DNA from 4 places in the Delftia sp. RIT313 genome. Region 2 is predicted to be linked to each of the others. Evidence: predicted binding sites of a transcription regulator. Region 2 holds the regulator's gene; each other region holds the start of a gene.

Region 1 (7,322 bases), on a different contig from region 2:
CCACGCACTTGACGCCATTGAGCGTTGTGGGAACACACCAGGGCGAGTAGCTCAGGTGGCTGCCGCGCTGGGCACCACCGGGGCGAAACTGGCTCATGACGCCTGCCAGCCGCTCGGCCCAGTCGCTGGGCCGGAAAGTCTTGCCTTCGTGGGTGATGCCCTGGATGAACAGTTCTTTGCTGGAGGGAGAGACCATCAGGATGCACGCCAAAATACGACTTGCGCAACAAGGAACACAACAGGCGACCTGCCAAGGGGCACGGCGCCCTGCCACGTCCTGTTTGCGCAAGTCCTTCAAAAAAGTCAGAGCCCACAGGCAGGATCGCTGCCAGCAGGCCAAGCCGGCATTTTATCTCTTATATAAGAGCTGAGGCCTTGTTGCAGCGCACTACCCAAGTGTGGCGTAGGCTCATTGCATGGCTGTGATGCGCAAACCGCAACGGTAGGCCATCGCGCGGCCCCTAGAATCGGGCTTCGCTGTTTTTCAGGCATCTGCGGCGGCAACGCCCGGATGCCGTTTACTTTCCAGCTCAGGAGATTTTTGCAATGACCGCTTTCATTGAGGCTGCCTCGCCCCACGTGATGAACACCTATGGCCGCGTACCGATCGCTCTGGAGCGAGGCCAGGGCTGCCGCGTGTGGGACGTCAACGGCAAGCAGTACCTCGATGCGCTGGGCGGTATTGCAGTGAACACGCTGGGCCACAACCACCCCAAGCTGGTGCCTGCGCTGCAGGACCAGGTGGCCAAGCTCATCCACACCTCCAACTACTACCACGTGCCCGGCCAGGAAACGCTGGCCAAGCTGCTGACCGAGCGCTCGAAGATGACCAATGTCTTCTTCTGCAGCACGGGCCTGGAGGCCAACGAGGCCGCCATCAAGATCGCGCGCAAGTACGGCGTGGACAAGGGCATCGCCAAGCCGGTGATCGTGGTCTACGAGCATGCCTTCCACGGCCGCTCCATCGCCACCATGACGGCCACGGGCAACCCCAAGGTGCGCGACGGCTTCGGCCCCTTGCTCGACGGCTTCCTGCGCGTGCCGGTGAACGACTTCGAGGCGCTCCAGAAGGCCACGGCCGGCAACCCCGACGTGGTGGCCGTGATGATGGAGCCCATCCAGGGCGAAGGCGGCCTGCACCCCATGCGCATCGAGTACATGCAGCAGGTGCGCGCACTGTGCGATGCCAACGGCTGGCTGATGATGTTCGACGAAGTCCAGGCCGGCATGGGCCGCACGGGCAAGTGGTTCGCCCACCAGTGGGCCGGCATCATTCCCGACGTGATGACCCTGGCCAAGGGCCTGGGCTCGGGCGTGCCCATCGGCGCCGTCGTGGCCCATGGCAAGGCGGCCACCGTGCTGCAGCCGGGCAACCATGGCTCCACCTTCGGCGGCAATCCGCTGGCCATGCGCGCGGGCATCGAAACCATCCGCATCATGGAAGAGGACGGCCTGCTGGCCCACACCACCAAGGTGGGCGACCACCTGAAGGCCACGCTGCAAAAGGAACTGGCCGACGTCAAGGGCGTGGTCGATGTGCGCGGCCAGGGCCTGATCATCGGCATCGAGCTGAACAAGCCCTGCGGCGCCCTGCTGGGCCGTGGCGCCGAAGCCGGCCTGCTGTTCAGCGTGACCGCCGACACCGTGGTGCGCCTGGTGCCGCCGCTGATCATGACCGAGGCCGAAGCCGACGAAGTGGTCGCCAAGCTCAAGCCCCTGATCGTGCAATTCCTGTCCGAATGAGTACCTGCCTATGACTGCCATCAAGCACTATCTGCAGTTTTCCGACTTCACGGCCGACGAGTACGCCTATGTGCTCGAACGAGCGGCCCTGATCAAGAAGAAGTTCAAGGGCTACGAAAAGCACCACACGCTCAGCGACCGCACGCTGGCCATGATCTTCGAGAAGGCCAGCACGCGCACCCGCGTGAGCTTCGAGGCGGGCATGTACCAGCTCGGCGGCTCGGTGGTCCACCTGACCACGGGCGACAGCCAGCTGGGCCGCGCCGAGCCCATCGAGGACAGCGCACGCGTCATCAGCCGCATGACCGACCTGGTGATGATCCGCACCTATGGCCAGGACAAGATCGTGCGCTTTGCCGAATACTCGCGCGTTCCCGTCATCAACGGCCTGACCAACGAGTTCCACCCCTGCCAGATCCTGGCCGACATCTTCACCTTCATCGAGCACCGCGGCTCGATCCAGGGCAAGACCGTCGCCTGGGTCGGCGACGGCAACAACATGGCCAACACCTGGCTGCAGGCGGCCGACCTGCTGGGCTTCACCGTCCACGTCAGCACGCCGGGCGGCTACGAGGTGGACGAGAAGCTGGCCTTTGGCGGCAAGACCCCGCGCGAGGGCTGCTACAAGGTCTTCAAGGACCCGCTGGACGCCTGCAAGGGCGCCGACCTGGTGACCACCGACGTGTGGACCAGCATGGGCTACGAGGCCGAGAACGAAGCCCGCAAGAAGGCCTTTGCCGACTGGTGCGTGGACGCCGAAATGATGGCCGCCGCACGTGGCGATGCCCTGTTCATGCACTGCCTGCCCGCCCACCGCGGCGAGGAAGTGGAGGCCGAGGTCATCGACGGGCCGCAGTCCGTGGTCTGGGATGAGGCGGAGAACCGGATGCATGTGCAGAAAGCTCTGATGGAATACCTGCTGCTGGGCCGCCAGCCGAACTGACAACGCAGTCCGCTCAAAAAAGAATGCCTGCAGGCTTTGCGCCTGCAGGCATTCTTTTTTTCCTGGCGGAAGTTCGGGCCGTGGCCTTACGGCCCCCGCTTGTCCGGTGCGCAACTGTCTCCGCCGCAGGCACTGCAGCCGCCACAGCCGCCCGCATCCTTGGGCGCCAGCGCCGGATGCATCTGCCCGGCCTTCTGGCGCCAGCGCGCGGGCAGATAGCGCCAGACCAGGGACACGCCGGCCAGGGCCACGATCAGCCCGACGATGATGTTCTGCCACATGGTGCTTGTTCCTTTCAGCCCGCGCCCAATGCGATGGCCACGCGGTAGGTGATGAAGCTGGCAAGGTAGGCCAGCGCGAACAGATAGCCGGTCATCAGCAGCGGATAGCGCCAGCCGTTGGTCTCGCGCCGCACGGCGGCCAGCGTGGAGATGCACTGGGGCGCGAACACGAACCAGGCCAGCAGCGACAGCGCCGTGGCCATAGACCAGGTGTGGGCGATCAGCGGGCCCAGTTGCTCGGCCATGGCCTCGTCGCTGGCGGCGGACAGGGCATAGACCGTGCCCATGGCGCTGACGGCCACCTCGCGCGCGGCCATGCCGGGCACCAGGGCGATGGCGATCTGCCAGTTGAAGCCGATCGGCGCCAGCACCACCTCCAGCCAGCCGCCGATGCGGCCCGCAAAGCTGTAGCGGATGGCCGCCTCGGTGACGCCATCGGGCGGCGCCGGGTAGCTGGCCAGGAACCACAGCACGATGCTCACGGTCAGGATGATGCCGCCCACGCGGCGCAGGAAGATCATGGCGCGCTCGTACAGGCCCAGGGCCAGGCTGCGCGGGCTGGGCCAGCGGTAGGAGGGCAGCTCCATCAGCAGCGGCGTGGGTCCGGCGCTGCGGCCGGCCAACTTGGCCACGCCGGCCACGGCCATGGCGCTGGCGATGCCGGCCACGTACAGCGCGAACAGCACCAGGCCCTGCAGGTTGAAGATGCCGCCCACCGTGCGCTCGGGAATGAAGGCGCTGATCAGCAGCGCATAGACCGGCAGGCGCGCCGAGCAGGTCATCAGCGGCGCGATCATGATCGTCACCAGGCGGTCGCGCCAGCTGGTGATGGAGCGCGTGGCCATGATGCCGGGCACGGCGCAGGCGAAGCTGGACAGCAGCGGAATGAAGGAGCGGCCCGACAGGCCGACCTTGCCCATGATGCGGTCCAGCATGAAGGCGGCACGCGGCAGGTAGCCCGAGTCTTCGAGAGCAAGGATGAACAGGAACAGGATCAGGATCTGCGGCAGAAAGACCAGCACGGCGCCCGTGCCCGCGATCACGCCGTCGGCCAGCAGGCTGCGCAGCGCGCCTTCGGGCATGTGCTCGTTGACCAGGGCCGAGACGGCCGAGACGCCGCCCTCGATGCCATCCATCAGCGGCTGCGCCCAGCTGAACACGGCCTGGAACATCAGGAACAGCGTGGCCGCCAGCAGCAGCATGCCCCACAGCGGGTGCAGCACCACGGCGTCGATGCGGTCATCACGCCGGGTGTCCACCACGGGCTCCTTGACGCAGTCGGCCATGATGCGGGCCACCTGCTGGTGCAGGGCCAGCACCTGCTCGCGCGCATCGCCCGGGCGGGCCGGGGCCTGCAGCTGCGGCGCTGCCAGGGCGCGGGCTTCGGGGCCGTCCAGCCATTGCAGCAGTTCGCGCGCGCCGTCCTGGCGCACGCCCACCGTGGACAGCACGGGCATGCCCAGGGCGCGTGACAACGCTTCGCGGTCGATATCGATGCCCTGGCGCCTGGCCATGTCGCTCATGTTGAGCACCAGCAGCATGGGCAGGCCCAGGCGCTGGGCTTCCAGCACCAGGCGCAGGTTCAGGCGCAGATGGGTGGCGTCGGTGACGCAGACCAGCAGTTCGGGCGGCGCCTCGCGCGCGTGGCGGCCCGAGACGATGTCGCGCGTGATGCGTTCGTCCTCGCTGTGGGCGTGCAGGCTGTAGGTGCCCGGCAGGTCCAGCACGCGCACACGCCGGCCGCTGGCCGTGCTCAGCCAGCCTTCCTTGCGCTCCACGGTCACGCCCGCGTAGTTGGCCACCTTCTGGCGCGCGCCGGTCAGCAGGTTGAACAATGCTGTCTTGCCGCAGTTGGGGTTGCCCAGCAAGGCCAGGCGCAATGCGGAATCACCACCGCCGCCGCCACCCTGGGCAGGCTGCAGCGGCTGGATGAGTTTGGGAGAGGACGACGCGCTCATGCCACCGCCTCCGGCGCCACGCGCACCAGGGCCGCCTCATGGCGGCGCAGCGCGAACGTGGCCTGGCCCACGCGCACGGCCAGCGGGTCGTCGCCCGGAAAGCCTGCGGCCAGGATGCGAACGGGCTCGCCCGGCAGGAAACCGATTTCCATGAGGCGCAGCAGCAGTTCCTGCTCGGCCGTGTCGCGCGCCGCATGGAGTTCGACCACGCGCGCCGGAACCTGGCGCGGCAGCGCATCCAGGGTGATGGCCGCAGCGGTGGCCGGGCTTGGAGAGCTGGGAGGCGCGGACAGTGCGGACGGAGCCGTGGCGTCCGTCCCGGGATTCATCGAATGCATGGCGTGTTGTATCAACTGATTTTTATTCTCATTTTGATTTTGATCGAATCCCCGTGGGAAGCCCGCGCATGGTATCGGAGTAAGAGGCAGGGTCTTGCCAAATGGCCGTCATGGTTTTTGGCCGGTTCCAGGCGCCCCGCACGCGTGCGCGCGACAATCGCGCTCCCACGATCCGCACCTGCACCTGCTTGCCCACGCCATGACCCACCCCTGCCTGAGCTGCGGCGCCTGCTGCGCATCGTTCCGCGTGGACTTTTCCGTGCATGAGTCGCAGGAGCATGGTGGCCGCGTGCCGGCCGGGCTGATCGAGGAAGTCACCGACTACACCTGCCGCATGCGCGGCACGGACTGGTCGCGCCCGCGCTGCGCAGCGCTGGTGGGCAAGGTGGGCGAGAAGGCCCATTGCGGCATCTACGAGTGGCGGCCCTCGCCTTGCCGCGAATTTGCGGCCGGCAGCGATGCCTGCAACCGCGTGCGCGTGCGCCATGGCATGCAGGCGCTGGACAGCGGCCTGCTGTAGCAACCAGCCAGGCGCTGCCGGCCGCCAACAGCCGCCACCACCAGCCGTTATTCCACGGGCAGCCCCGCCAACTGCCCCTTGAACTCCTGCAGCGAGAAATGCGTGTGCACCTGGCGCACGCCGGGCAGCCGGTGCAAGCGGGTGAGCAGCAGGTCCGAATAGGCATCGAGATCGCGCGCCACGACGACCAGCAGGAAGTCCTCCGGCCCCGAGATGCCGTGGAACATCACGACCTCGGGAATGGCGCAGACCGCTTCCTGGAAGTGGCGCGATGACTCCTCGTTCTGATGGTCTATGCCCACCATCACGAAGGCCAGCACGCCAAAGCCGATGGCGCGCCGGCTCAGCGCGGCGTGGTAGCCGGTGATCACGCCCTCATCCTCCAGCCGCTTGATGCGCCGCCACGACGGCGATTGCGACAAGTGCACGCGTTGCGCCAATTCGCCCGAGGTCAGCCGCGCGTTGTCCTGCAAGGCGCGGATCAGCAGCCGGTCCGTTCTGTCGATCTCGATTGACATAAACCACCTATGAATTCATATTTCACAGAATAACTTATCCAAGATCAAGCGCATTTAGGGATAACTACTAAACGCCCTGCGAAGGCCGTAACTAGCATCCGCCTCCGAAGCCCCCCACAGCAACGGAGACAACAACCCATGCCAGCCTTCGAAGACATCGTCCAGCGCGAAGCCGGACTCCAACAGCAGCTGTCCGCCGGACAGATGACCATGATCGCCATCGGCGGTGCCGTCGGCACCGGCCTGTTCCTGGGCAGCGGCTTTGCCATCGGCTTCGCCGGGCCCAGCGTGCTGATCAGCTATGCCATCGGCGCGGTGATCTCGCTGCTGCTCATGGGCTGCCTGGCCGAGATGACGGTGGCCCATCCGACCTCGGGCTCGTTCGGCGCCTATGCCGAGCACTACATCGCCCCCTGGGCCGGCTTCGTGGTGCGCTATGCCTACTGGGCCTGTGTGGTGCTGGCCGTGGGCACCGAGGTGACGGCCGTGGGCCTGTACATGGGCTACTGGTTCCCCGAGGTGCCGCGCTGGGCCTGGGTGGTGATCTTCTCGGGCGCGCTGATCGGCGTGAACATGATGAGCGTCAAGGCCTTCGGCGCCGTGGAGTACAGCTTCTCCATGATCAAGATCATCGCCATCGTGGCCTTCATCGTGGTCGGCGCCTGGGTGGTGTTCGGCACCCGGCCGGCCGGCGTGGGCTTTGCCAACTACGTCAACAACGGCGGCTTCTTCCCCAACGGCCTGTGGGGCACCTGGGTGGGCGTGATCATCGCCATCTTCAGCTACCTGAGCATCGAGATGATCGCCGTGGCCGCTGGCGAGGCCAAGGACCCGCAGCGCGCCGTCACCAGCGCCTTCCGCTCCACCATGGTGCGCCTGGTGGTGTTCTATCTGGCCACGATTGCGCTGATGCTAGCCATCGTGCCGTGGTCGGCCGCCGGCAAGGACGGCAGCCCATTCGTCAAGGTGATGGAGATCATCGGCCTGCCCGGCGCGGCCAGCGTGGTCAATTTCGTGGTGC
Region 2 (7,322 bases):
CCTTGCCGATGGCCGACACGCCCAGCGCGATCAGGTCGCAGTCGGGCTGGGTGCTGTAGCCCTGGAAGTTGCGGTGCAGCCGGCCCTGGCGCTTGGCCACGGCCAGCGAGTCCTCCGGCAGGGCGAAGTGGTCCATGCCCACATAGACATAGCCACCGTCCATGAACGCGGCGATGGAACGCGACAGCATGGCCAGCTTGTCGGCCCCCTGGGGCAGATCCTCGGCCGCAATGCGCCGCTGCGGCTTGAAGCGCTCGGGCAGGTGGGCATAGGCATAGAGCGCGATGCGGTCGGGCCGCAGCGCGTTGACCTGGGCCAGCGTGCGCTCGAAGGATTCGGGCGTCTGCTTGGGCAGGCCGTAGATCAGGTCCACGTTGATGGAGGCAAAGCCCAGCTGCCGCGCGGCCGCCACCAGCTCGAACACCTGCTCGGCCGGCTGCACGCGGTGCACCGCGATCTGCACCTGCTCGTCGAAGTCCTGCACGCCGAAGCTCAGGCGGTTGAAGCCCAGCTCCTTGAGCACGACCAGGCGCTCGACGCTGACGGTGCGCGGATCGACCTCGATGGAGTACTCGCCACCCGGCTCCAGCTTGAAATGCTCGCGCAACAGGCCCATCAGCGTGCGCAGCTCGTCGTCGGAGAAGAAGGTGGGCGTGCCGCCGCCCAGGTGCAGCTGGCTGACGGTCTGGCCCTTGCCGCAATGGGCCGTGTGCAAGGCCATCTCGCGCGCCAGATAGTCCAGGTAGACGGCGGCGCGATCGTGGTGGCGCGTCACGATCTTGTTGCAGGCGCAGTAGTAGCAGAGCGACTCGCAAAAAGGCACGTGCACATACAGCGACAAAGGCGTGGCACGCGCTGCGGTACTCGATTTGCGTTGTTGCAGCGCCAGGATATAGTCCTCTGCACCAAAGGCCTCGACAAAGCGGTCGGCGGTAGGGAACGAGGTGTATCGGGGCCCCGGTACGTCAAAGCGACGCAGCAGCTCTGGGGTGACAGCGGTCATGGGTTTTTTCCTCTAATACCTCGACTGTGCCGCAGCACATCGGTCATGTCCTTGACTCATATCAAGAGTTGTTTGAGGGACTGCTGCGACAATTTGATCCAACTCATCGCAATCCACGAGGTCACCGCCGGCACGCTGTGTGCCGCTGATGTTTATCACTCCATGAACCTTCAGACCATCAAAGCCTCCTGCTCCAACTGCAACCTGCGCGAACTGTGCATGCCCATGGGCCTGGATGCCGAGCAGATGCAGCGCATCGACGACATCGTGGCCACGCGCCGCAAGGTCAAGCGCGGAGGCCTGCTGTTTCGCAACGGCGAGACATTCACCTCGCTGTACGCCATCCGCACCGGCTTCTTCAAGACCTGCGTGGCCACCGAGGATGGACGCGACCAGGTCACGGGCTTTCAGATGGCCGGCGAGATCATCGGCCTGGACGGCATCGTCAACGACCACCACACCTGCGATGCCGTCGCGCTGGAAGACGCCGAAGTCTGCGTCATGCCCTTCGACAAGCTGGAAGACCTGTCGCGCGAGGTCACGGCCCTGCAAAACCATGTGCACAAGGTCATGAGCCGCGAGATCGTGCGCGAACACGGCGTGATGCTGCTGCTGGGCAGCATGCGCGCCGAAGAGCGCCTGGCCGCCTTCGTGCTCAACCTGGTGCAGCGCCTGCATGCGCGGGGCTTTTCCAAGTCCGAACTGGTGCTGCGCATGACGCGCGAGGAAATCGGCAGCTACCTGGGCCTGAAGCTGGAGACGGTGAGCCGCACCTTCTCCAAGTTCGCGGACGACAACATCATCGAGGTGCGCCAGCGCCATCTGCGCATCCTGGACACGGAGGCGCTCAAGCGCATCGTCAACAGCCAGCAGTGCCAGTGAGGCTGCAAGGGCGGCAAGCATTCATCCGCCAATGAACAAGGCCCGCGACAGCGGGCCTTGTTCATTGCGGCGGGCTCTCGCTCAGTCCCGCCCCAGCCCCTGCATGGCCAGGTCCGGGTCGGGCTCGGAGACCACGCCGTCATTGAGATCGCGGGCCGAGCGGCCCAGCATGGTGGTCATCAGGCTGGAGAGCATGGTCACGCCCCAGAAGGCGAAGAAGGCCAGCGTGTAGATGCCCTGGCGCGACCAGCCCAGGTCGCCGAGCCAATGCAGCTCCAGGGGGTCCACAAAGGCAAAAACCAGCATCTCCATCACGGCGGCTGCCAGAAAGGCAGGCCAGGCAATCCACATCCAGCGTTGGGCCAACATCAGCGATCTCCTTGTGCTGTCGAGGGGTCGCCTTCATTGTGCGCCGCGCCAACGCATGGCGCCAAGCCCCGCAGCGCCCTGCACGCCTGTAGGAAACCCTCACCCGTCGCGCATGCCGGAGATGCGATCCGCCATGCAAAAAGGCCGCGACTGCGGCCTCTTGCAGGGGTGCACGGCGATCAGCGGTCCGTGGGGTGATCGTGCGCGGGCGTGGCCGCATGGTTGCGGCCGGTGACGGCGGGCGCCATGCTCTTGGGCACTTCGCGCACGCCATCGGCACGCTCGTTGATCGTGATGCCGTTGCGGTAGTAGTCGGGGTCGATCACGGGATCGGCGCCATTGATGGCGATGATGGCCGTGATCACGGCAGCGACCACCACGGCCGCCGGGCCGGCCACCACCAGCCAGACATGGCCGAACTTCCACCAGGGCTTGCCGGCGTCGGGGTGCGAGGGAGCCTGCGCGGGCGCGGACACTGCGGGACTGGAAGACATGGGAAACCTCTTTCTTTCAGGCGGCAGGCGCGGACCTTGCCGCGCCTGCCAGGAACATCACCGGGGCACCAGGAAGACGGCCTTTTCGGACGCGCGTCCCGCGCCCGAATGCACGGCATCGATATCGAAGAATACGGTGTGCGAGCCCGGCTCGGCCGAACCGTAGGGAATCTGCAGGCGCGCCGCAATGCCGCGCGTCTCGGCCGGGCCGACCTCGACTTCCTGCTCGGACGCCAGCTCCAGCCCATCGAGGCCGTGGGCGCTGATGCGGTAGCGCTGGGCCTGCTCGGTGGCATTCATGATCTGCAGGCGGTAGACATTCTCCAGCTTGCCGCCCGCCACGATGCGCGACAGCGAGGCGCGGTCGCGGATCACGTCCACCTTGACCGACTGGCGCAGCGCCAGGCTCACGATCATGGCCACGCTCAAGCCGATCAGCACGGCCGAGTAGATCAGCACGCGCGGACGGAAGATGCGGCGCAGCACCTGGGCACGCCGCCACAGGCCGGCCATGGCGTTCTGCGTGGTCAGGCGGATCAGGCCGCGCGGGTACTCCATCTTGTCCATGATGGAATTGCAGGCGTCTATGCACAGGCCGCAGCCAATGCATTCGTATTGCAGACCGTTGCGGATGTCGATGCCCACGGGGCAGACCTGCACGCACATCTTGCAGTCGATGCAGTCGCCCAGGCCCTGGGCCTTGTAGTCCACCTTCTTGGTGCGCGGCGCACGCGGCTCGCCCCGGCCCGTGTCGTAGCTGACGATCATGGTGTCCCGGTCGAACATGGCGCTCTGAAAGCGCGCATAGGGGCACATGTACTTGCAGACCTGCTCGCGCATGTAGCCCGCGTTGCCATAGGTGGCAAAGCCGTAGAACAGCACCCAGAACATCTGCCAGCTGCCCTGCAGCGCCAGCAGCTCGCCGCCCAGCTCGCGGATGGGCACGAAGTAGCCCACGAAGGTGAAGCCGGTCCACAGCGCAATGGCGATCCACAGCAACTGCTTGAGCGACTTCTTCCAGGCCTTCTCGAAGGTCCAGCCGTTCTTGTCCAGCCGCATGCGCGCGCTGCGGTCGCCTTCGACCTTGCGCTCCACCCACATGAAGATCTCGGTGTAGACCGTCTGCGGGCACGAGAAGCCGCACCACAGGCGCCCGGCCACGGCCGTGAACAGGAACAATGCCAGCGCCGAGATGATCAGCAGGCCCGCCAGGTAGATGAAGTCCTGCGGGTACAGCACCAGCCCGAAGAGATAGAAGCGCCGCGTTCCGAGGTCGAACAGCACCATCTGGCGCTGGCCCCACTCCAGCCAGGGCAGGCCGTAGAAAACCAGTTGGGTGAGAAACACCAGGGCCCATCGCCAGCGTGCGAAGACACCGCTGATGGAGCGCGGGTAGACCTTCTTTTCCGACTCGAACATCGACACCAGCTCGCCCGGATCAGGCGTGGCCGGCGTGATCGGAATGACTTTGCGGGGAGGCTTCCCGGTGTCATCCCCGCTCTCGGGCTTCATGGTGGGTTCCTTTGTTTTTTTGAAATATCTGAAAACTCAAAACGCAAAAAGGCGGCGCCGCAGCGCCGCCCCTGTGCTTACTGACGGACTGCGCCGTCTTTGTGCGACATGCCCCAGACATAGGAAGCAAGCACCGCGATCTGCGCCTCGGTCAGCTTGTCCTTCTGGGCAGGCATCTCGTTGTGCTTGCCGTTGTTGATCATGGCCGTGATGGCGGCCTCGCCCCAGCCGTGCAGCCAGATGTCATCGGTCAGGTTGGGCGCGCCCAGGGCCTGGTTGCCCTTGCCGTCCATGCCGTGGCAGGCTGCGCAGGCCGTGAACTTGGACTTGCCCAGCGAGGCCTTGAGCGAGTCGTGCGGGCTGCCCGACAGGCTCAGCACATAGTGCGAGAGGTTGCGCACATCGTCGGGCGTGCCGACGGCAGCGGCCATGGGCGGCATGATGCCGATGCGGCCACCCGTGATGGTTTCCCTGATCTTCTCGGGCGTGCCGCCATGCAGCCAGTCGCCATCGGTCAGGTTGGGGAAGCTCTTGCCGCCGCGTGCGTCCGAGCCGTGGCACTGTGCGCAGTTGTTCATGAACAGGCGCTCGCCGATGGCCATGGCCTGGGGGTCCTTGGCCATGTCTTCGGTGCTCATGCTCGTGAACTTGGCGTACAGCGGCTCCAGGTCCGCGCGGGCCTTGGTCATCTCGTTTTCATAGGCGCCCAGCTGCGTCCAGCCCAGCTTGCCCGCGAACGAGCCCAGGCCCGGATAGGCCGCCAGGTAGGCGAAGCCGAACACCGAGGTGATGATGAACAGCCACATCCACCACTTGGGCATGGGGTTGTTCAGCTCGCGCAGGTCCTCGTCCCAGACGTGGCCCGTGGTGTTGTCGGCCGATGGGACCACCTTCTTGCGTGCGGTGAGATACAGCAGCAGCAGGCAGCCGATGATGCCGCCCAGCGTGATCGCCGTGACATAGATCGACCAGAAGTTGTTTACGAAATCGCTCATGGGAAGTTCTCGTTCTGGTGGAGGGACTCAGTCTTGCTCGAACGGCAGCTGGGCGGCCTCGTCGAAACGGGCCTGGTTGCGGCGGGCGAACGCCCACCACCAGATGCCGATGAAGCAGGCCAGCGAGGCCAGCGTGGCCACGATGCGCATGGTGGTGATGTCCATGTCGCTCTCCTTTACTTGACCGAACGGCCCAGGACCTGCAGGTAGGCGATGACGGCGTCCATTTCCGTCTTGCCCTTGACCTGCTCGGCAGCGCCGCTGATTTCCTCGTCGCTGTAGGGCACGCCCACCTTGCGCAGCGCGCTCATGTGCTGGGCGACCACGGTGTCATCCACCTTGTTCTTTTCCAGCCAGGTGTAGGCAGGCATGTTGGACTCGGGCACCACGTCGCGCGGGTTGTTCAGGTGGATGCGATGCCATTCGTCGCTGTACTTGCCGCCCACGCGGTGCAGGTCGGGACCCGTGCGCTTGGAGCCCCACTGGAAGGGGTGGTCATAGACGAACTCGCCAGCCACCGAGTAGTGGCCGTAGCGCATGGTCTCGGCGCGGAAGGGGCGGATCATCTGCGAGTGGCAGTTGTAGCAACCCTCGCGCAGATAGACGTCGCGGCCCATCAGCTGCAGCGGCGTGTAGGGCTTGAGGCCCGCCACCGCTTCCGTGGTCGACTTCTGGAAGAACAGCGGAACGATTTCCACCATGCCGCCGACGGCGACCACCAGCAGGGTCAGCACGATCAGCAGGAAATTGTTGGTTTCCACCTTCTCGTGGGAAAAGCTCTTGGGAGCGCTATTGTTGTGATCGGACATGAGTAATGCTCCTAGACGCTCAGGCGTGGGCCACGACGGCAGGCACGGCCACCTTCACCGAACGGCCCGAGATCGCGGTCTTCCAGGTGTTCCACAGCATGACCAGCATGCCGCCCAGGTACAGCAGGCCACCGGCCACGCGGATCACGTAGAACGGATAGCTGGCCTTGACGCTTTCGACGAAGGTGTAGGTCAGCGTGCCATCGGGATTGACGGCGCGCCACATCAGGCCCTGCATCACACCGGCGATCCACATCGCGGCGATGTACAGCACGATGCCGATGGTGGCCATCCAGAAGTGCAGTTCGATGGCGCCCACCGAGTGCATCTTGGTCTTGCCGAACAGGCGCGGGATCAGGTAGTACAGCGAGCCCATGGTGATCAGGCCCACCCAGCCCAGAGCGCCCGAGTGAACGTGGCCCACGGTCCAGTCCGTGTAGTGCGACAGCGCGTTGACGGTCTTGATGGACATCATCGGACCTTCGAACGTGGACATGCCGTAGAACGACAGCGACACGATCAGGAAGCGCAGGATGGGGTCGTCGCGCAGCTTGTGCCATGCGCCCGACAGCGTCATCACGCCATTGATCATGCCGCCCCAGCTGGGAGCCAGCAGGATCAGCGAGAACACCATGCCCACGGACTGCGTCCAGTCGGGCAGCGCGGTGTAGTGCAGGTGGTGAGGACCCGCCCACATGTAGGTGAAGATCAGCGCCCAGAAGTGGACGATGGACAGGCGGTAGCTGTAGACCGGACGGCCAGCCTGCTTGGGGATGAAGTAATACATCATGCCCAGGAAGCCCGCGGTCAGGAAGAAGCCCACGGCGTTATGGCCGTACCACCACTGCACCATCGCGTCCTGCACGCCGGCGTAGGCCGAGTAGCTCTTCATCCAGCCGGCCGGAATGGCCGCGCTGTTGACGATGTGCAGCAGTGCCACGGCGATGATGAAGGCGCCGAAGAACCAGTTGGCCACGTAGATGTGACGGACCTTGCGGATGCCGATGGTTCCGAAGAACACGATGGCATACGAGACCCAGGTCACGGCGATCAGCAGGTCGATCGGCCACTCCAGCTCGGCGTACTCCTTGCCCTGGGTGTAGCCCAGCGGCAGGCTGATGGCGGCGGCGACGATGACGATCTGCCAGCCCCAGAATGTCAGGCTGGCCAGCTTGGGCATGAACAGCCGCGTCTGGCAGGTGCGCTGCACCACGTAGTAGCTGGTTGCGAACAGCGCCGATCCGCCAAAGGCAAAGAT
Region 3 (7,322 bases), on a different contig from region 2:
CCAGCGGAAGCCACAGCCCCTGGAATCGGGCTTGCGGCGAGGTGGTGGAAGGCAAAGACATGGAAGATCCCTTCGGGTGATTCAAACAATGAACGACCGGACGCAGCCACCGGCCAGACCGAGGGCGGAAAGGCAGGCGCCTGAAGGGATGCGGGAAGGGGAGATGGAGGCTGCCGGGCCGGTTCCGTCGCTCATCTGGACGGAACCTCAGCTCCGGTCAGACGAGCTGGGGTTTGCAGGCTTTGCCCAGGCACAGGCGCACGGCATCACCGTGGCATGTGGGGAAGGCAAAGATTGCAGGCATGGCGCGCAGTGTAGCGCGCCTGAGCGCCTGGAGGGCTGTCAGGCTGCGCCTTCGGCGCCGGGAGGGGGTGATGCATCGGGCAGCAGCGGTGCCTGCCACTCCAGCAGCTCGGCCAGGCGCTGCACGATCCAGCGCGCCTCGCCAGGGCTGACGATGGAGCCCTCGGCCGCCAGGCCCGCGTGCATGCCCAGCAGCACGCCTTGCTCCGAGGAGTTGCCGGAGTGATAGAGCGTCTGCGCCTGCTCGACCAGGTGGCTGGCCAGGTCCTCGCACAATTCATAGCGCCCGACCACGTCTGCAATCGATGCCTTGAGCCGGCCGTGCCGGTCGGCATACAGGGCGGCAAAGCTCGGCGGCGGCTGTATCTGGCTGGTCTCGTCCATGGCGCGCCTCAATCGGGTTCGAACAGGCGCTCGAAGCGTGCAAGGTCCTCGGCCAGCTCGCAGCTCACGAGCTGACCCATCTTGCCGTCGGCCAGGCGGTGGGCTGCGAACAGCGTGGCCTTGCCGCGAAAGTTGTAGTCGGGCAGATGGATGATGGTGTAGGGATGGGACACGAACAGCTGGTGCTCGTAGACCACGCGCTGCTCGTTGCGCGGCGACGGGTAGAGCGTGTATTCGGGGGTGGTGATCGTGAGTGTGGCCATGCATGGCCCGCCGCAGCAAAAAAGCGCTGGGGGCGGGGGAGGGCAATGCTACCGCGTTCATCACACCCTGGTGCGCCGCCGCCCTGCGACAATGCGGGCATGCAAGCAGCCCGTGTATCCATCCAGACCGAGGATTTCGACGTATCGGCCGAACTCGCCGCACTGCGCGGCGGCGACGCGCGCGTGGGCGCGGTCTGCAGCTTCATCGGCACGGTGCGTGACCGCAACGAGGGCGCCGCCGTGGCCAGCATGGAGCTGGAGCACTACCCGGGCATGACCGAGAAATCCATCGAGGCCATCATCGACGAGGCGGTCCAGCGCTTCGGCATCCATGGCGCGCGCGTCATCCACCGCATCGGTCCGCTGCAGCCCCTGGACCAGATCGTGCTCGTGGCCGTCACCGCCTCGCACCGGGGCATGGCCTTCCAGGCCTGCGAATACATCATGGACTACCTCAAGTCGCTGGCGCCTTTCTGGAAGAAGGAACAGACGCCCGAGGGCGCGCGCTGGGTGGATGCGCGCGTCAGCGACGAAGAGGCGCTGGCGCGCTGGCGCCAGTGAGGCGGCGGGCCTTCAGGTCTTGAGCGCGGCGCCCCGTAAACATTGCGGCGGGCGGAACACCAGCAGGTTTCCGAACATCACCAGCAGCAGCCCGCCCACGGCCAGCGGCGTCCAGACATAGCCCTCGAAAAGCGCCGAGATGCTGAGCGCAACAATGGGGAACAGCACTGTCGCATAGGCCGCCTTCTCCGGACCCAGCCGGCCCACCAGGGTCAGGTAGGCCGTGAACGCAATCACCGAGCCTGGAATGGCCAGGTACAGCCAGGAGCCCACATAGGTCCAGCTGGCATCGAAGCGCCAGGGCAGGCCTGCCACCAGCGCATAGCCGGTCAGCAGCAGCGTGCCGGCCAGCATGCCCCAGGCATTGGTCTGTGCGGGCCGCCAGCCCATGGACTGCAGCGACGCAGACAGCATGTTCCCGCAGGAAAAGCACAGCGTGCCCAGCACCGCCCAGGCCAGGCCAGGCAGGCTGGCATGCCGGCCTGCGCGCAGCTCGGGCCAGAACAGCGCCACCAGGCCTGCAAGGCCAAAGAGGCTGCCGGCCAGCACATGGGGCGCCAGCCTGCGGCCGTGGATGATGCGCGCCAGCAGCGCGTTCCAGAGATTGGCGCTGGAGAACACCACGGCGGCCAGGCCGCTGGCCAGCGTCTCGCTGGCATGCATGAAGCACACGAAGTTGAAGCTGAACAGGCACAGGCCCTGCGCCAGCACGCGCGGCAGCGCCGGGCCGCGGGGCACGCGCAGCTGTCGCGACCAGGCTAGCCAGGCGAACATCAGCACGGCGGCCAGCGCAAAGCGGTAGGCAATGGACAGCTCCACGGGCACGGCGCCCAGCTGCAGCTTCAGGGCGATCCAGGTCGAACCCCAGATCAGCACGACCAGGGCATAGAGGGTGGCAGTCATGGCCGTTGATGATGGCGCCGCAGGCTGGGCGGGCATGGCAGATTCCTGCGGTTTGATGGCCTGGCGCCATGCGTCGGTATGGCTGCGGGACCACAATCGCTGCCATGACGCCCACGCCGCTGCCCGAGCTGCCCTCCAGCCACCTGTGCCAGGTGCTGTCACGCTCCAAGGCCCGGCTGCAGCGGCGCGTGCGCCTGAGCGAAGGGGTGGAGCTGGCCGTCTGGGCCAATGTGGACGACGAGGTGCGCTACTGCCAGCCCGGTCACCACACGCTGTCGGTCTACCTGGCCGGGGGCGAGGGCTCGCAGCTCAAGGCGCGGCCCGAGGCCATGGGGGCGCCGGGGCGCATCTGCATCTTCACGCCAGAGGACGAATCGCACTGGCTGGTGCGCTCGCCCGTGCAGTTCCTGCACCTGTATGTGTCCGACCTGGCCTGGGCGGGGCGCGTGGTCCGCATGCTGGATGCCGAGCCCCGCTCGCGCACCTTGCGTGCGCAGATCTATGGGGACGATCAGGCCTTCCACGCCGGTGCCCGTGCGCTGATGCAGCTGGACTGGCAGGACCCGCAGCAGCAACTGGCGGCCGATGCCATTGGCCAGCAGCTGGTGGACCGGCTGGTGCTGCAGTCCGCCACGCCGCGCCAGCTGCAGGCGCTGCAGCGGCCGCTGGGCGGGCTTTCTGCGGCCATGCGGCGCAGGGTGCTGGCCCATGTCGAGGCGCATCTGCATGACTCCAAGGCCGTGTCGCTGCCGGCACTAGCGAGACAGGCCTGCCTCTCCGAATTCCATTTCGCACGCATGTTCCGCCAGAGCATGGGCTGCACGGTGCACGAATGGGTGCTGCAGCAGCGCCTGGCCCGGGCACGGCGCGCCCTGTCTGCGCGCAACGTGCCGCCGCTGGCCGAGCTGGCGCTGGATTGCGGCTTTTCCAGCGCCAGCCACCTGGTACGCAGCTTCCGGGCGCATTTGGGCGTTACGCCTACGCAGTTCTCGATTTTTCAGCGCAATGCTTGAGAAGGATGGCCGGCCTCGCCGGCCTTGATCTGGCGCAAGCGTCTGTCCTTGCAGACCGGGCATGGCTTGAAATTTGCCCTGCCGGTATCAGATAAATCGCAATGACCCTGTTTCAGGAGCGAAAAGAAACACCATGCGAATCGACAAACTGACAACCAAGTTCCAGGAAGCCCTGGCCGACGCGCAAACGCTGGCCCTGGGCGGTGACCAATCCAATATCGAACCCCTGCACCTGCTCGTGGCGCTGCTGCGCCAGGACGATGGTCCGCGCTCGCTCTTGCAGCGCGCCGGCGCCAACGTGGGCCAGCTGCAGGCCGCAGCCGAGAAGGCCCTGGCCGATCTGCCGCGCGTGCAGCACCAGGACCAGGTGCAGGTCGGCTCCGAGCTGGGCCGGCTGCTGCAGGCGACCGAGAAGGAAGCCCTCAAGCGCGGCGACCAGTTCATTGCCAGCGAGCTGTTCCTGCTGGCGCTGACCGACAGCAGCGGCTCTTCCACGCGCGCAGGCCAACTGCTCAAGGAAAGCGGCGTGACGCGCTCCAGCCTGGAGTCGGCCATCAACGCCGTGCGCGGCGGCCAGACCATGGACAGCGCCGAAGGCGAAGGCCAGCGCGAGGCCCTCAAGAAATACACCATGGACCTGACCGAGCGCGCGCGCATCGGCAAGCTCGATCCGGTGATCGGGCGTGACGACGAAATCCGCCGCTCCATCCAGGTGCTGCAGCGCCGCAGCAAGAACAACCCCGTGCTGATCGGCGAGCCCGGCGTGGGCAAGACCGCCATCGTCGAGGGCCTGGCCCAGCGCATCGTGGCCGGCGAGGTGCCCGAAAGCCTCAAGAACAAGCGCGTGCTGTCGCTGGACATGGCGGGCCTGCTGGCCGGCGCCAAGTACCGTGGCGACTTCGAGGAACGCCTGAAGTCCGTGCTCAAGGAAGTGGCGCAGGAAGAGGGCCGCATCATCCTGTTCATCGACGAGATCCACACCATGGTCGGTGCGGGCAAGGCCGATGGCGCCATGGACGCGGGCAATATGCTCAAGCCGGCCCTGGCGCGCGGCGAGCTGCACTGCATCGGCGCGACCACGCTCGATGAATACCGCAAGTACATCGAAAAGGATGCGGCGCTGGAGCGGCGCTTCCAGAAGGTGCTGGTCGAGGAGCCTTCCGTGGAGGACACCATCGCCATCCTGCGCGGACTGCAGGTGCGCTACGAGGCCCACCACGGCGTGGACATCACCGACCCGGCCATCGTGGCTGCGGCCGAGCTGAGCCACCGCTACATCACCGACCGCTTCCTGCCCGACAAGGCCATCGATCTGATCGACGAGGCGGCGGCCAAGATCAAGATCGAGATCGACTCCAAGCCCGAGGTCATGGACAAGCTCGAGCGCCGCATGATCCAGCTCAAGATCGAGCGCGAGGCCATGAAGAAGGAAAAGGACGAGGCCTCGCAAAAGCGCCTGCAACTGATCGAGGAAGAACTCGGCAGCCTGGAGCGCGAGTACGCCGACCTGGAAGAGGTCTGGAAGAGCGAGAAGGCCAGCGCCCAGGGCTCCGAGCAGATCCGCAAGGAGATCGACCAGATCCGCATCCAGATCGAGGAGCTCAAGCGCAAGGGCGACTTCAACAAGGTGGCCGAGCTGCAGTACGGCAAGCTGCCCTCGCTGGAAAAGCAGCTCAACGAAGCCCAGGCCAACGAGCAGGGGCAGGGCGGCGCACCCGCCCACAGGTTGCTGCGCACCCATGTCGGCGCCGAAGAAATTGCCGAAGTGGTCAGCCGTGCTACTGGCATTCCCGTGGCCAAGATGATGCAGGGCGAGAAGGACAAGCTGCTGCGCATGGAGGACCGGCTGCATGACCGCGTCGTCGGCCAGGACGAGGCCATCTCGGCCGTGGCCAATGCCATTCGCCGCTCGCGCTCGGGCCTGTCCGATCCCAACCGGCCCACGGGCTCCTTCCTGTTCCTGGGCCCCACGGGCGTGGGCAAGACCGAGCTGTGCAAGGCGCTGGCCGGCTTCCTGTTCGACAGCGAGGACCATCTGGTGCGCATCGACATGAGCGAGTTCATGGAAAAGCATTCCGTGGCCCGCCTGATTGGTGCGCCGCCTGGCTACGTGGGCTACGAGGAAGGCGGTTACCTGACCGAGGCCGTGCGCCGCAAGCCCTACAGCGTGCTGCTGCTCGATGAGGTCGAAAAGGCCCATCCCGACGTGTTCAACGTGCTGCTGCAGGTGCTGGACGATGGTCGCCTGACCGATGGCCAGGGCCGCACCGTGGACTTCAAGAACACGGTCATCGTGATGACGAGCAACATAGGCTCTTTGCTGATCCAGGCCATGGTCGGCGAGGACTACGATGATGTGAAAGATGCGGTCTGGGGGGAACTCAAGAACCATTTCCGACCCGAATTCCTCAACCGCATCGACGAAACCGTGGTCTTCCATGCGCTCGACGCGAAGAATATCGAGTCGATCGCAAGGATTCAGCTCAAGCTGCTGGAGCGTCGTTTGGAGAAAATGGACCTTGCGCTGCAGGTGTCCGACCAGGCACTGGCCGAACTGGCCAAGGTGGGCTTCGATCCCGTTTTCGGGGCCCGGCCGCTCAAGCGCGCGATACAGCAGCGGATCGAGAATCCGCTGTCGAAACTGCTGCTCGAAGGGCGCTTCCCGCCCAAGAGCACGATTGCGGTACATGTGGACCCGGTACTGGAGCCGGGCGTATTCCGGTTCGATGCGGCAGACCCCGCCTGACGCACCGGGCCAGCCAAGAAAGGCTTTGCTTTGAACGATTTTGTCGCCACCCTGACCCGCTGGGCCGTTCGCATCCTGCTGATGCTTGTGGGCCTGGTCTTCTTTGTCAGCCTGCTGACCGCCGCGGCGCTGCTGGCCCTGGTCTGGGCCGTGCGGGCGCTGTGGGCCAGGCTCACCGGCCAGCCGGTGATGCCCTGGGCCATGCGCATGAGCCCGCGGGCGGGCTGGCAGACCGTGTACCGCTCCGGCTCCGAGTGGATGGCACAGCGTCCGCAGCGCGCCTATGGCGCTGCCGAGGGCGGTGGCCGCCGCGCCGGTGCTGGCGTACTGCCGGGTGCGGGCGAGGTGACCGACGTTCAGCCCCGTGAAGTGCGCGAGCCCTGAAGCGTCTTGCTGCAGCCTTTACGCGGCCTGTGCATCTTCGTGCCCAGGCCGCGCGTGGCGGCCCGTATAGTCTGAAACCCTCGGGAGCCCGTGCAAGGCTCCCTTTTTTTTCCTGCCGCTGCATGCCAACATGTGCCGCGCCGCATCCTTGGAATGCGGCGCATGCAAGTGTCTTCTTACCATTGAGCCTATGACCCAGCTGGATCTCCACCGCGTCTTCGACCTTCAGTACCAGGCCAGCCGGGCGCAGGTGGACGTGCCCCTGCTGGTACGCCGCGAGCGCCTGCTGCGCATGCAAAAGCTGCTGGACGAGCACGGCCCCGTGCTGGCTGCCGCCGTGCAGGCCGACTTCGGCATGCGCTCGCCACGGCTGACCGAGATGGTGGAGCTGTTCGTGCTGCGCAACCTGCTCAAGCACACGCTGCGCCATCTGGCGCGCTGGTCGGGGCGCCAGCGGGTGCGAACGCCGCTGATGCTCATGCCCGGCCGGGGCTGGATAGAGCGCCAGCCGCTGGGCGTGGTGGGGGTGATTTCCCCGTGGAACTATCCGGTGCAACTGGCGCTGGGGCCGGCCATCACGGCCCTGGCGGCGGGCAACCGCGTCATGCTCAAGCCCAGCGAACTCACGCCGCACACCTCGGCCCAGCTGGCAGCGCTGGTGGGGCAGTTTTTCGCGCCCGAGGAATTCGCCGTCATCGAAGGCGATGTGAGCATTGCCACGCAGTTCTCGGGCCTGCACTTCGACCATCTGCTGTTCACCGGCTC
Region 4 (7,322 bases), on a different contig from region 2:
CTGGGCACCCGGCGCGCCCTGCCCCTGTATGCGGGCTGCAATGTGGCGGCGCTGGCACTGCTGGCCGCCGTCATCGCAGCCGGCGCCCCGCCCCCGGGCCTGGTCGCGGCCGTGGCCTGCGTGGCAGCAGCCATGGGCGCCTCCTCGGCCTGCGTCTTCGGACTGATGATGCAATTCGCCCGCCCACGCTGGCAGGCCTTCGACTACGGCCTGCAGGCCAGCCTCTTCGCCGCCAGCCGCATGCTGGTGCCGCTGGCCGCCGGCGTGGCGCTGGACGCCATGGGAGCGGCAGCCATGCTCACCGGGCTGGCCGTGGCGGCCGCGCTGGCCTGGGTCTGGGCGCTGCGGTGTGCGGGGGATGGTTGGGCTTCAGCCACAGCGTAGGCCGCTAATCCCGCTGCCGCTCTGACGCATACACCGCCGCCTGCACGCGCGAGCTCAGGCCGAGCTTGCGCAGGATGTGTTGCACATGGATCTTGACCGTGGTCTCGGCAATGTCCAGCGTGCGGGCGATTTCCTTGTTGCTGGCGCCTCGGGCGATCTGGACCAGCACCTCTTCCTCGCGCGGGGACAGCGGCGAGGCCGGGGCCTCGTCCGGCTCGGGCGCCTGGGGCTCGGGCGCGCCCTGGGACTGGAAGGCGGCCACCAGCTTACCCATCATCTCGGGGCTGACCACGGGCTCGCCGCGCGCGGCGCGGCGCAGGGCCTCGGACAGCAGGTCGCCGTCGATGGTCTTGAGCAGATAGCCCTGGGCACCGTTGCGCAGCGCGGCCGCCAGGTCCTGGCCGTCCTCGCTCACGGTGAGCATGACGACGCGGCTGCCGGGCGATGCGGCCCGCAGGCCTGCGATGGCATCGACGCCCAGCACGCCGGGCAGATGGTTGTCCAGCAGGATGACCTGGGGCGCCAGCGCGGGCACCAGGCGCAGGGCCTCGCCCGCGTCGCCGGCCTCGCCGACCACGCGCAGGCCTGCGTCCTGGGCGATGAGGGCGATCAGGCCGCGGCGGAACAGCGTGTGGTCGTCGATGACGAAGACGGAGATGGGGCTGGAGAAGGACATGGGGCGGTCTTTTTCTTGCGGGAGCGTGTCACGCGTTCGAGGGGAGGGCCTGCGCTGGCGCGCCGGCCGAGGCCGACGGCGGCAGCTCGATCAGCACGCGCGTGCCCTCCCCGGGGCGGGAGTGGACATGGACCAGCGCCTGCGCCAGCAGGGCGCGCTCGCGCATGATGCCCAGGCCCACATGCAGCGAGTCCGGCGCAACGGCGGCGGGGACGAAGCCGCAGCCGTCGTCGCAGACTTCGAAGCGCCAGGGGTGGCGCCCCACGCGCAGCTCCACATGCCTGGCACCCGCGTGCTTGCGCACGTTGGACAGCGCCTCCTGCACCATGTGCAGCACCTGGATCTGCACGTCGGGCGCCAGCGGCAGGCCCTGGCCCGACATGCTCAGCGAGGTGGCAATGCCCGTCTGGTGCTCGAACTTGGACAGCGTGGCGCGCAGCGCGGCCTCGATGTCCTCGGCGCTGGTGCGCGTGCGGAAATGCACCAGCAGCTCGCGCACGTCGGCATAGCATTCGCGCACGCCCACTTCCAGCTCGCCCAGGCTGCGGTCGCGCGCCTCGTCGCGGCCCTTGGCCACGGCGTCGCGCAGCAGCTGGGTCTGTATCTTGAGAAAGGCCAGCGACTGGGCAATGGAGTCATGCAGCTCGCGCGCGATCAGGCCGCGCTCCTCGGCCACGGCGGCCTCACGCTCCAGCGCCGTGGCGCGCAGGCTTTCCATGGCACTGGCCAGGTGGCGCGCCATGGCGGACAGCAGGTCGCGCATGTCGTCCGTGAGCACCACGGTGGAGCGAAAGAACAGGTTGACCTCGCCCAGCAGGCGCTGCTGCAGTTGCACGGGGATGCTGACCACGGTCTCGAAGCCGGCCTCGCGGCAGTGCGGCAGCTGCAGGTCGCTGGCTGGCGTGATGGGGATCACGCGCAGCCGCGCCTGCTCGCGCGGCTGGCCGCACAGGCAGGCGCCCGTGTGCAGGCAGTGCTCCTGCACCGACATGGACTGGGGCAGGCCGTCGCCGGCCAGCAGCACGTAGCGCTCGTTGGCCTCGTCGGACCAGCGCACCGTGGCCGCATCGGCCTGGGCCGCCAGGCGGACCTGGCGCACAAAGCCTTCGGCCAGGGACTGCAGGCTGGCGGCCTCCGACGCCTGCACGCTGACCGCGTACAGCGCCTGCAGCTGCTGGTGCTGCACGTTGAGGCTGGCGGTCTTCTCGCGCACCTTGTCCTCCAGCTCGGCGTGCGAGCTCTGCAGCGACTGGGCCATGAGGTTGAAGCCGGCCGCCAGCTGGCCGAACTCGTCGTCCACCTCCACGCTCATGCGCGTGTCCAGGTGTCCGCGGCGCATGCGCTCCAGCGCCGAGCGCAGCTGGCCCACGGGATGCAGCACCAGCCAGTAGCTGGTGGCCATGAAGCTCACGGCCGCGATGATGGCCAGCGCCATCAGACACATCTGAAACAGGTGCAGGATGGCCGTCCAGCGCGAGAGCCGGTCCTCGATGGCCTCGACAAAGCCGTCCACCTCGCGCACGAAGGCATCGGCGCTGCCCATGATGGCCTGCGCATCGACATGGTCCTCGGCCTGCCACTGCGTGCGCAGCGCACTCCAGTCGCCGCGTATGCGCTCGTAGCGCGCGCTGACCGCATCGCTCCAGGGCACGAACAGCGGCCGCGACATGTCGCCGCTGCGAAGCAGGTCCAGGCTGGCATCGAACTGCCGTGCGCGCTCCTGCCACTGCGCTGGCGCCTCGTTCTGGCGCGCCATGGCCATGCGCACCATGCTCATGCGCAGCCGCCCGGCCTCGTTCACCGCCGCCGCACCGCCTTCCAGCTGCCAGGCCACCCACAGCGTGAAACCGATCGATGCCACGGCCGCGAGCAGGCAGGCCGCGCCCATGAGCAGCAGCTTGGTCGAAAGCGAGGGCTTGCCATGCATGGCTGCACTGTAGCCACGGCACATTTGCGCGTCTTGACCTGAATCAAGCGCCGCCCGTTTGCGCCGTGCCCCGCCCCGATTCCTAGGATCCTTTCAACTGCCCCCAATGCCCACAGGGCCTATGGGGCCCCCGCGCGAAGCCAGTGTTTAGCATGGGGCCATGCAAGTCCGCTCCCACCTCCGCCCCTTCATCCGCACCCCGCGCCTTGCCGGCCTGGCTGTGGCCGCATTGCTGGCGGCAGCCCTTGCCGGCTGCGCCAGCTCCTCCGCCCCGGCGCGGGACTGGACGCAGCAGCTGCAGCGCTGGTCCGACGCGCCCATCGTGCTGCTGGGCGAGCAGCACGATGCGGTCGCCCACCAGGCCTGGCAGCAGGCCACGGTGGAGCAGTTGGCAAAACAGGAGCGCCTGGCCGCGCTGGTGATCGAGATGGCGCCGCGCACGGGCTCCACGGCCAGCCTGGCACGCGATGCCTCCGAGGACGCGGTGCAGCAGGCCCTGCAATGGCAGGACGCGGCCTGGCCCTGGCCGCGCTACCGCGGCGTGGTCATGGCCGCCGTGCGCGCGGGCGTGCCCGTGCTGGGCGGCAACCTGCCGCGCGCCGACATGAAGCAGGCCATGCGCAACGAGAACCTGGACACCCACCTGCCGCCCGAGGGCTGGCAGCGCCAGCTCGACGCCATCCGCGAAGGCCACTGCGGCCTGCTGCCCGACACCCAGCTGGCGCCCATGGCCCGCATCCAGCTGGCCCGCGATGCCAGCATGGCCGAGGTGGCCAGGGCCGCAGTCAAGCCCGGCAAGACCGTGCTGCTGGTGGCCGGGCGCGGCCACGTGCTGCGCGGCGTGGGCATTCCCAGCTGGCTGCGCGAGGCCGCAGGCGCCAAGGTGGCCGTGGCGCAGGCGGGGGAGACATCGGTGGCGCAGGCCTCGGATGTGGATTGGCTGCAGAAGACGGATGCCCTGCCCGCCAAGGACCACTGCGCCGAGCTGCGGGAGAAGTTCAGGAATCCGCCGGCGCCGCGGGCCGATGCGGGCTGAAGCCCGCTGATTCCTGAAGAGGTTGCGGCCGGCCTTGCGACCGGCCGGAAATCAGCGGTAGAAAGCTTCCACGGCGCCCTTGAGCTTGATCAGCAGGGGCCTTCCCTTGCGGTCCACAGTCTTGCCGGCCGGCACCTTGATCCATCCCTCGCTCACGCAGTATTCCTCCACATCGAAGCGCTCGTTGCCGTTGAAGCGGATGCCGATGTCGTGCTCGAACACGGCGGCCACATGGTGCGGGCTGCGCGGGTCGATGGACAGATGGTCGGGCAGTGCGGGGCGATCGGCGGGTGCGTTGGCGTCGGTCATGGTCTTGTTCTCGCAAGAGGGTTCTGAAGAAAGCCGGTATTGTCCGCGCAATTCGCAGGCAGGCGCTGGCTGACAGGCTTTGGCGGCAGGCATCGTCATGCGGATGGCGGGCGGGCGTCGTATGCTGCGCTCCATGCTGTCGCCAGAGCAACGTCAAACACTGAAGTCGGCCAAGCGCCTGCCGCTGGCGCTGCTGCTGTTCGTGGCGCTGGGCTTCGTGGCCTCGTCCGTGGCGGCGGGGCACTGGCAGCAGGTGCCGCTGTGGCTGGCCTGCATCAAGGCTGTGACCGAGGCCTCGCTGGTCGGCGCGCTGGCCGACTGGTTTGCGGTGTCGGCGCTGTTCCGGCGCATTCCGCTGCCCCTGGTCGGGCGCCATACGGCCATCATCCCGCGCAACAAGGACCGCATCGGCGAGAACCTGGCGAATTTCGTGCGCGACAAGTTCCTGGACGGGCCTTCGCTGGTGGCGCTGATCGAGCGCCATGATCCCGCGCGCGTGCTGGCCGGCTGGCTGACCACGCCGGCCAACAGCACCCTGCTGGGGCGGCAAGTGGCGCGGCTGGCGCTGGCGGCGCTGGAGATGGTGCAGGACCGGCAGGTGGAGCGCTTTCTGACACAGGCATTCAAGGCCTTGCTGGCCCAGGTGGACCTGCCCCGCGCGGCGGCGGATCTGTTGTCGGGGCTGACCAAGGACGGCCGCCACCAGGCCGTGCTGGACGACGTGCTGGCCCGCGTCAGCGGCGTGCTGCGCGAGGCCGAGACCCATGTGCTGATCGCCCAGACCATCGTGCTGTGGCTCAAGCGCGAGCATCCGCTCAAGGAAAAGATGCTGCCCACGGACTGGCTCAGCGACAAGGGCGCCAGCGCCATTGCGGGCGCGCTCGACAGCCTGCTGCAGGACATTGCCAGCAATCCCGAGCACCACATGCGCAAGGCCTTCGACGCCTCCGTGGACCGGCTGGTCACGCGGCTGCAGTCCGACCCCGCTATGTCAGAGCGCGCCGAGCGGCTGCGCCACTACCTGCTGCACGACGAAAAGCTGGCCGGCTACCTGCGGGCGCTGTGGCTGGGCCTGCGCGCCAAGCTGCAGGCGGACCTGGCCAACGAGCATTCGCAGGTGGCGCGCAAGACCGCCGCCATGGGCCGCTGGCTGGGCCAGTCGCTGGCGCACGACGAGGCGCTGCGCAGCTCCATGAACGAGCGCCTCAAGCGCTGGGCCCAGGCGCTGGCGCCCGATGTCTCGCAGTTCCTGGCCCAGCACATCGCCGATACCGTGCGGCGCTGGGATGCGCGCGAGCTGTCCGAGCTGATCGAGCTGCACATCGGCAAGGACCTGCAGTACATCCGCATCAACGGCACCGTGGTCGGCGGTGCCGTGGGGCTGGTGCTGTTCCTGGTCTCCAATGCGGGGCGGCTGTGGTCCTGATCTTCGTATCAGGATGTTGCCTGCGGGCCACATCGGGCCAACTTTACAAAGCCGCCGTGCTCGCCGGAACGCCGTGAATCGTGCCGGGCGCTGCACGCGCCCGGGCACTGGCGGCCCTGCATGTCATTGATGAACAAGGCAACATTCAGCATCCTGAATGAATTGCTCACAGATCGGCCCGCTTGTAAAGAAAAACAGCAGCTGCGCTGCCGTCGGCCAGGCCGTTGTCGACGGGAAAATAAAATAAGAACGATTCGCACTCATCAAAAACAACAGAGCGGATGCGCACCCCGGTCGTTCGACCGTCCGTGATTCTTCTTGCGAGCTTTCCCATGCACAACTGCACAGCCCCCGCGGCGGGCCGTGGCTTTGCCCTGTCCGCCCTTTGCACCTCCCTGCGTGCTTCGTTTCCCTCCACCGTCGTTCCCCTGCGCCGCACCGCGCTGGGCGCCTGCCTGGGCCTGCTGGCCTCGGGCAGCGCGCTGGCCCAGGCAGCAGGCGGGGCGACGCTGGAAACCCTGGTCGTGACGGCCAGCGGCTTCGAGCAGGAGATCAGCCAGGCGCCGGCCTCGATCTCGGTGATCACGCGCCAGGAACTGGAGCAGGGCGCCTACCGCAACCTGCACGATGCCCTGCGCGATGTGCCCGGCGTGATCCTCACGCCCTCGGACAACAACTCCAACGACATCTCGTTGCGCGGCATGGGCGCCAACTACACCCTGATCCTGGTGGACGGCAAGCGCATGAGCACGCGCGAGACCCAGACCAACGGCAGCACGGGCACGGACCAGAGCTGGATTCCGCCGCTGGAGGCCATCGAGCGCATCGAGGTGGTGCGCGGCCCCATGTCCTCGCTGTACGGCTCGGACGCCATGGGCGGCGTGATCAACGTCATCACGCGCAAGGTGGCGAAGAACTGGCATGGCTCGGTGCGTGCCGACACCACGCTGCAGGAGCGCTCCACCTCGGGCGATGCCTACCAGACCAACTTCTACCTGTCAGGCCCGATCAAGACCGACCTGCTGGGCCTGAGCCTGTACGGCAACTACGGCAAGCGCGACCAGGACCGCATCTACCAGGGCTACAACAAGAGCGACAACCGTTCGCTGAACCTGCGCCTGGCGCTGACCCCCAGCAAGGACCACGACCTGATCGCCGAGATCGGCACTTCGCGCCAGCACTTCGTTTCGTCGCCTGGCATGACCCTGCTGCCCACCGATGCGCCCAGCGACCGCAAGTTCGAGCGCGAGAACTACTCGCTGCAGCACAAGGGCCGCTGGGGCTGGGCTTCCTCCGACACCTATCTGCAGCGCGAGGAAACGCGCAACCTGTCGCGCGACATGACCATCAGGAACACGGTGTTCAACAGCAGCTGGGTAGCGCCGCTGGGCCGCCAGCACCTGCTGACCACGGGCGTGTACTACAACCAGCAGGACCTGCGCGACACGACGACCAATACGCTGCCGGGCTCGGCGCGCACCACGGCCGATCGCACGCAGTACGCCTGGTTCGCCGAGGACGAGTGGCGCCTGCGCGAGAACTTCGCCCTGACCGGCGGCCTGCG

The links. Region 2 encodes FNR, which switches genes on or off when oxygen is low (the NO sensors DNR and NnrR bind a similar motif). Its sites were predicted from a motif close to TTGATNNNNATCAA; they were not measured.
Region 1: a site for FNR is predicted at 5,297-5,310, ahead of BW39_RS21125 (FeoA family protein). Genes of this name have one in related genera too.
Region 3: a site for FNR is predicted at 3,452-3,465, ahead of clpB (ATP-dependent chaperone ClpB). Genes of this name have one in related genera too.
Region 4: a site for FNR is predicted at 3,021-3,034, ahead of BW39_RS05180 (type IV pili methyl-accepting chemotaxis transducer N-terminal domain-containing protein). Genes of this name have one in related genera too.

What each region holds. Positions count from the first base shown of each region.
Region 1 is NZ_JFYT01000068.1:155,187-162,508, reverse strand. Features, by position in the region: gene BW39_RS21150 (DUF3579 domain-containing protein) at 1-196, opposite strand, end outside; gene BW39_RS21145 (aspartate aminotransferase family protein) at 547-1,743, shown strand; gene argF (ornithine carbamoyltransferase) at 1,754-2,686, shown strand; gene BW39_RS21135 (hypothetical protein) at 2,773-2,967, opposite strand; gene feoB (ferrous iron transporter B) at 2,982-4,925, opposite strand; gene BW39_RS21125 (FeoA family protein) at 4,922-5,263, opposite strand; gene BW39_RS21120 (YkgJ family cysteine cluster protein) at 5,463-5,783, shown strand; gene BW39_RS21115 (Lrp/AsnC family transcriptional regulator) at 5,831-6,301, opposite strand; gene BW39_RS21110 (amino acid permease) at 6,440-7,322, shown strand, end outside.
Region 2 is NZ_JFYT01000002.1:103,367-110,688, forward strand. Features, by position in the region: gene hemN (oxygen-independent coproporphyrinogen III oxidase) at 1-1,003, opposite strand, end outside; gene fnr (fumarate/nitrate reduction transcriptional regulator Fnr) at 1,166-1,885, shown strand; gene BW39_RS02325 (hypothetical protein) at 1,967-2,254, opposite strand; gene BW39_RS02330 (FixH family protein) at 2,434-2,748, opposite strand; gene ccoG (cytochrome c oxidase accessory protein CcoG) at 2,806-4,260, opposite strand; gene ccoP (cytochrome-c oxidase, cbb3-type subunit III) at 4,338-5,255, opposite strand; gene BW39_RS02345 (cbb3-type cytochrome oxidase subunit 3) at 5,283-5,420, opposite strand; gene ccoO (cytochrome-c oxidase, cbb3-type subunit II) at 5,432-6,064, opposite strand; gene ccoN (cytochrome-c oxidase, cbb3-type subunit I) at 6,084-7,322, opposite strand, start outside.
Region 3 is NZ_JFYT01000001.1:381,087-388,408, reverse strand. Features, by position in the region: gene dapA (4-hydroxy-tetrahydrodipicolinate synthase) at 1-61, opposite strand, end outside; gene BW39_RS01675 (hypothetical protein) at 343-687, opposite strand; gene BW39_RS01670 (hypothetical protein) at 696-950, opposite strand; gene BW39_RS01665 (molybdenum cofactor biosynthesis protein MoaE) at 1,050-1,511, shown strand; gene BW39_RS01660 (DMT family transporter) at 1,524-2,414, opposite strand; gene BW39_RS01655 (AraC family transcriptional regulator) at 2,519-3,427, shown strand; gene clpB (ATP-dependent chaperone ClpB) at 3,561-6,173, shown strand; gene BW39_RS01645 (hypothetical protein) at 6,204-6,557, shown strand; gene BW39_RS01640 (coniferyl aldehyde dehydrogenase) at 6,688-7,322, shown strand, end outside.
Region 4 is NZ_JFYT01000030.1:30,396-37,717, forward strand. Features, by position in the region: gene BW39_RS05170 (MFS transporter) at 1-384, shown strand, start outside; gene BW39_RS05175 (response regulator) at 389-1,060, opposite strand; gene BW39_RS05180 (type IV pili methyl-accepting chemotaxis transducer N-terminal domain-containing protein) at 1,089-2,987, opposite strand; gene BW39_RS05185 (ChaN family lipoprotein) at 3,148-4,023, shown strand; gene BW39_RS05190 (DUF3297 family protein) at 4,075-4,332, opposite strand; gene BW39_RS05195 (DUF445 domain-containing protein) at 4,454-5,758, shown strand; gene BW39_RS31480 (hypothetical protein) at 5,925-6,092, opposite strand; gene BW39_RS05200 (ligand-gated channel protein) at 6,091-7,322, shown strand, end outside.